Regions from separate parts of the Cronobacter universalis NCTC 9529 genome, predicted to be linked through region 1. Evidence: predicted binding sites of a transcription regulator. Region 1 holds the regulator's gene; the other holds the start of a gene.
The links. Region 1 encodes LexA, which represses DNA repair genes until DNA is damaged. Its sites were predicted from a motif close to TNCTGTATGTACATACAGNA; they were not measured.

Region 1 (3,207 bases):
ATTTATCCCGCGCGCCAAAGGCCTGCCCGGCATGCGCTTCCACCGCGTAGGCGAAGCCGTCGAGCGCATAAGCCGTGAAGGTTAACAGCGTCATCAGAATGGCGTTAACGGCGACAATATCGCTGCCAAGCCGGGCGCCAAACACGGTGACGGAGGCAAAGCAGATCTGCAACAGCAGCGAGCGCAGCATGATGTCGCGGTTAAGCTTAAGCAGCCTGCCGACGCCGCCGCGCCAGGCGGTTTTCAGCATCGCCGGGGTAATGCCGCGCAGGCGCAGCACGCGGGCCGCCATCATAAGACCAATGCCAAGCGTCGCGTATTCCGCTATCGCCGTCGCCAGCGCTGCGCCCTGGACGTTAAGGCCAAGCCCCATGACGAACCAGAGATCAAGCGCGATATTAAGCAGATTACCGACCACCAGCAGGATAACCGGCGCGCGGGCGTACTGAACGCCCAGCAGCCAGCCCAGCAGCACCAGATTAGCAAGCGACGCGGGCGCGCTGAGCCAGCGAATCTCCAGAAACCGCCGGGCCTGCGTCAGCACAGCGTCGCTGCCGCCGGTAATATGCAGCGCCAGATGAATCAGCGGTTCGCGCAGCGCGATAATCAGCACACCGGCGATAAGCGCCAGCGCCATGGGCTGCACCAGCGCGCGGGCCAGCGCCGCCGGATCGCGCGCGCCGAACGCCTGGGCGGTTAACCCGGTGGTGCTCATACGTAAGAACAGCAGCAGCATAAACAGGAAGCTGGTGGCGGTTGCGCCAACCGCGACGCCTCCCAGATACACGGGGCTGTCGAGATGGCCAATCACGGCGGTATCCACCAGGCCCAGCAGCGGCACGGTGATATTGGAGAAAATCATTGGCAGCGCGAGGCGCCAGAGAGCTTTATCGGTAGAAGTGAGAAAGGGCATATGGCGTTCCGATGCCGTTACGCGATGATGAAAAAATATGCAGACTTTAGCAGACGGGAGAGGTCATTACCGTAACCGGGGCGGGCCAGTTACGGTAATGCGGCGTCAGGCAGCCGGGAAAGGCCTCAGAGCCATTCGCCGTTACGGATCACGCCGACCGCCAGACCTTCGATAGAGAAGTTATGCTCGCGCAGATCGACAACGATCGGTTTGAACTCGTTGTTCTCTGGCAGCAGCTCAACGACATTGCCCTGTTTTTTAAGGCGTTTTACCGTCACTTCATCGTCAATACGCGCGACCACAACCTGGCCGTTGCGCACATCCTGCGTTTTATGAACCGCTAACAGGTCGCCGTCCATAATCCCGATATCTTTCATCGACATCCCACTAACGCGCAGCAGGAAATCGGCGTTCGGCTTAAACAGGCCAGGATCGACCTGATAGTGGCCTTCGATATGTTGCTGGGCCAGCAGCGGCTCACCTGCCGCGACGCGCCCTACAAGCGGCAGGCCGGTTTCTTCTTCCTGCAGCAGACGAATACCGCGCGACGCGCCGGAGACAATCTCAAGAACCCCTTTGCGCGCCAGCGCTTTGAGGTGCTCTTCCGCCGCGTTTGGCGAACGGAAACCCAGACGCTGCGCGATTTCCGCACGCGTAGGCGGCATGCCGGTCTGGCTGATGTGATCCCGAATGAGATCAAACACCTCTTGTTGCCTGGTAGTTAATGCTTTCATTCCGCCCCCTGGGTGCATATACAGTTATGCTGTGAGTATATACAGCTAAAGGTGATTTTAAAACCATAACCGGTTAAAAAAGCGCTTCTTTCGCGATTTCTGGAAAACTTATCGCAAATGCTGCCAGAGCAGCGTGACCCACACGACCAGCGCGAGGATAATCGACAGCAGGACCGCGGCGGAGCCCATATCCTTGGCGCGCCCGGAAAGTTCATGAAATTCAGGGCCGATGCGATCAACGACCGCTTCGATGGCGCTGTTGAGGATCTCAACGATCATAACCAGCGTCACGGAGCCAATCAGCAGGACGCGGGTGATCGGGTCGACATCCAGCCAGCAGGCGATAAGAATGGCGGCTATTACGGCAACCCCTTCCTGGCGAAATGCGGCTTCATTTTTCCAGGCGGCGCGTAATCCCTTCCAGGAATAGCCGGCAGCGTTAATAATTCGAGTTAACCCCGTGGTGTTGTTGGCCATGACAAGAAACCTTTTTTAAATTCAGGCGTCAATGCTAATGCGCTTCGATAAAGAAGCACCACAGAAATTCTACGGAGTTTCTGATATTCTTGCGCCGCAATTGCATTATTAACCAGAGGCTTTACATCGTTTATGTCCGGTTGGCCACGAATTTACTACAAATTACTTAATTTACCATTAAGCGTGCTGGTAAAAAGCAAGTCCATCCCGGCGGCGCCCTGCCCCGAACTTGGGCTCGATACGTCACGCCCCATCATGTATGTGTTGCCGTATAACTCGAAGGCGGATCTCCTGACGCTGCGCGCCCAGTGCCTGGAGCACGATCTGCCGGACCCGCTGGAACCACTGGTTATCGACGGCACCGAACTGCCGCGCTATGTGTTTATCCATGGCGGCCCCCGCGTGTTTACTTACTACACGCCGAAGGAAGAGTCGATCAAGCTGTTCCACAACTATCTCGACCTGCACCGCAGCAACCCGGATCTCGACGTCCAGATGGTGCCGGTGTCGGTCATGTTCGGCCGCTCGCCGGGGCGCGAAAAGGGCGAGGAAAACCCGCCGCTGCGCATGCTGAACGGCATTCAGAAATTCTTCGCGGTCTCCTGGCTTGGTCGCGACAGCTTTGTGCGTTTCTCGCCGCCGGTGTCGCTGCGCCGCATGGCGACCGAACACGGTACGGACAAGCGCATCGCCCAGAAACTGGCCCGCGTGGCGCGTATGCATTTCGCCCGCCAGCGCCTCGCCGCTGTCGGCCCGCGCCTCCCTGCGCGCCAGGATCTCTTTAACAAGCTGCTCTCGTCAAAAGCTATCGCTCGCGCCGTTGAAGACGAAGCGCGCACCAAAAAAATCTCGCACGAGAAAGCCCAGCAAAACGCCGTCGCGTTGATGGAAGAGATCGCCGCAAACTTCTCTTACGAGGCGATTCGCCTTACCGACCGCGTGCTTGGGTTTACCTGGAACCGTCTCTACCAGGGCATTAACGTCCATAACGCCGAGCGGGTGCGTCAGCTCGCCCACGACGGCCACGAAATTGTCTATGTGCCCTGCCATCGCAGCCACATGGACTATCTGCTGCTCTCTTAC
Region 2 (3,207 bases), 2.0 Mb from region 1:
TACGGCGTTAATGCCCGGCTGCTTTTCGCTGTGCTGATACATGAATTTCAGCACGGAGATAATCGTGGAGAGCGTGGCAGGAATGAAAATCACCCATCCGGCGATGCGTTTTAAGACACCAATGCGTCCAGCTTGTTGATACGTCATGCTTTCCCCTTGATAGCGACGCGACAGATTCGCCTAAGTTTACCCTGTGAAGCGCCTTTTCGCCTGAACTTTCCGGCACATGGCCGGAAAGCGGTAGCCATAACGCGTTTTTCCGGCTATTCATTAACCTTTCCCGCGTAACAAGAAGGAGTGACACGATGTCTTCGCCGCGACAGATCCTCGCCGCTATTTTTGATATGGATGGTTTACTGATTGACTCCGAACCGCTCTGGGACCAGGCGGAGCTCGAAGTGATCGCGACGCTCGGGGTCGATACCTCCCGCCGCCACGAGCTGCCCGACACGCTGGGGCTGCGCATCGATCTGGTGGTGGCGCTGTGGTTCGCGCAGCAGCCGTGGAACGGCCCGTCGGTGGATGAAGTGACGCAGCGCATTATCACCCGCGCCATGACGCTGGTGGAAGAAAAACGCCCGCTGCTGCCGGGCGTGGCGGACGCGATTGCGCTCTGTAAAGCGCAGGGGCTGAAGGTCGGCCTCGCCTCCGCCTCGCCGCTGCGGATGCTGGAGCGCGTACTGACGCTGTTTGATCTGCGCGACCAGTTTGACGTGCTCGCTTCCGCCGAACATTTGCCTTACAGCAAGCCGCACCCGCAGGTCTACCTGGATGCGGCGGCGAAACTTGGCGTCGATCCGCTCTGCTGCGTGACGCTGGAAGATTCCGTCAACGGCATGGTCGCCACCAAAGCGGCGCGTATGCGTTCCATTGTCGTCCCGGCCGAAGAGAACCGCAGCGATGCGCGCTGGGCGCTCGCCAACGTCCGGCTGAACTCGCTGACCGAGCTCGAGCCCTGGCATCTGAAAGGTTAAACCACTCACCGCCGCTGCCTGGCGGCGGTTTTTGCTTTTCTCTTCCATAAAAAAATGCCCGCCGTCATATTTTTAAAACACAGTTTCATTTAGCTTTGTCTTTTCTTCCGGCGGCTCCTATCATTGCTCTGAATGCGAAAGGGAATTTCCCTGCGCCGCAATGATGAGCCAAAGAGGAACGGAACATGCTGGATAAATTCTCGCTTGCCGGAAAAGTGGCGATGGTGACCGGGTGCAATACCGGGCTGGGACAGGGCATGGCGCTCGGGCTCGCCGCCGCCGGGTGCGATATCGCAGGCGTCAGTCGCAGGGCAGCGCGGGAAACCTCCGCCAAAGTCCACGCGCTGGGCCGCCGTTTTGTCGCCATCGAGGCCGATTTAGCCACGGCGCCGGTGCAGCCGCTCGTCACCGAGGCCGTCGGGGCGCTGGGCCGTATCGATATTCTGGTAAACAACGCCGGGATCATCCGCCGCGACGACGCGCTCGATTTCAGCGAAAAAGACTGGGACGAGGTGATGGATCTCAACCTGAAAGCCCTGTTCTTCCTTTCTCAGGCTGTCGCCAGGCAGTTCATCGCCCAGGGTAGCGGCGGAAAAATCATTAACGTCGCCTCGATGCTCTCTTTTCAGGGTGGCATTCGCGTGCCCTCTTATACCGCCTCGAAAAGCGGCGTGCTGGGCCTGACCCGCCTGCTCGCCAATGAATGGGCGCCCTATGGCATCAACGTTAACGGCATCGCGCCGGGCTATATGGCGACCAATAACACGCAGGCGCTGCGCGAAGACGCGGAACGCAATGAGGAAATCCTGGGACGTATTCCGGCAGGCCGCTGGGGAACGCCCGAAGATTTGCAGGGGCCGGTTATCTTCCTCGCCTCAAAGGCGTCGGATTACGTCAATGGCTACACCCTGGCGGTGGATGGCGGCTGGCTCGCCCGTTAGCCTCGAGGCAAGGCGTTACGGGGGCTGCGGTGACAAAGTGTTACACCGTCACCACTTTTCTCTACTGTATAAAAACCCTATACTGGATAGATTGACAGTTTCAGGGTTTTATCATGACGGCGGAAGGCCACCTGCTTTTTTCGATTGCCTGCGCGGTATTTGCCAAAAATGCCGAGCTGACCCCTGTGCTGGCGCAGGGCGACTGGTGGCATATTGTTCCCTCCGCCATTCTCACCTGCCTGCTGCCGGATATCGATCACCCGAAGTCGTTTCTGGGGCAGCGGCTGAAATGGATATCAAAACCCGTGGCGCGAATGTTCGGCCACCGGGGCTTTACGCACAGTCTGCTCGCGGTCTTCGGCGGCCTTACGCTCTTTCTGTTAAAAGTGCCGGAAACCTGGATACTGCCTGCCGATGCGCTGCAAGGGCTGGTGCTCGGCTATCTCAGCCATATTCTCGCCGATATGATAACGCCCGCCGGCGTGCCGCTACTTTGGCCCTGCCGCTGGCGCTTCCGCCTGCCGCTCCTCTATCCGCAGAAAGGCAATCAGCTTGAGCGCGTATTATGCATGGCGCTGTTCGTCTGGGCGGTATGGATGCCGCAAAGCATGACCGACAGCAGCGCAATGAAGTGGTCGTCGGCCGCCATTAATTCACTGCAAAACACCTTTAATCGCTTTATTCATCACCAGATGGAACAGTAAATAAACTGAAATTGCGTTTTGATATAAACCATTCCATTTGGATATAAGGCACCCTCTTTTGATTCTGATACCCTTTGCGGCATAAAGGCATGCCATTTCGGCCGTGCCGGTTATAAAAAAATCAGGAGAACGGGGATGAATCTTCCACTGATAGCGAACGTTGTCGCGTTCGTGGTTCTGCTGCTGTTGCTGGCGCGCACGCGCCATACGCAGTGGAGCCTGGCAAAAAAAGTATTACTCGGTCTCGCCATGGGCGTGGTCTTCGGTCTCGCGCTGCATACCATTTATGGTTCTGACAGCGAGACGCTGAAAACCTCCATCCAGTGGTTCAACATTGTCGGTAACGGCTATGTGCAGCTGCTGCAGATGATTGTGATGCCGCTGGTGTTCGCGATGATCCTGAGCGCCGTGGCGCGTCTGCATAACGCCTCGTCGCTGGGTAAAATCAGCGTGCTGACCATCGGCACCCTGCTGTTCACCACGCTTATCGCGGCGCTGGTCGGCGTGCTGGTGACCAATCTCTTCGGCCTGACGGCGGAAGGTCTGGTGCAGGGCAGCGCGGAAACCGCGCGTCTGAACGCCATTCAG

Region 2: the regulator LexA is predicted to act here: its motif matches at 1,996-2,015, upstream of AFK65_RS08330 (metal-dependent hydrolase).

The regions. Positions count from the first base shown of each region.
Region 1 covers NZ_CP012257.1:3,816,659-3,819,865, forward strand. Annotated here, with positions in the region: gene dinF (MATE family efflux transporter DinF) at 1-913, opposite strand, end outside; gene lexA (transcriptional repressor LexA) at 1,039-1,647, opposite strand; gene AFK65_RS17580 (diacylglycerol kinase) at 1,756-2,124, opposite strand; gene plsB (glycerol-3-phosphate 1-O-acyltransferase PlsB) at 2,257-3,207, shown strand, end outside.
Region 2 covers NZ_CP012257.1:1,818,447-1,821,653, reverse strand. Annotated here, with positions in the region: gene AFK65_RS08345 (YniB family protein) at 1-147, opposite strand, end outside; gene hxpB (hexitol phosphatase HxpB) at 306-974, shown strand; gene kduD (2-dehydro-3-deoxy-D-gluconate 5-dehydrogenase KduD) at 1,160-1,915, shown strand; gene AFK65_RS08330 (metal-dependent hydrolase) at 2,029-2,619, shown strand; gene AFK65_RS08325 (L-cystine transporter) at 2,755-3,207, shown strand, end outside.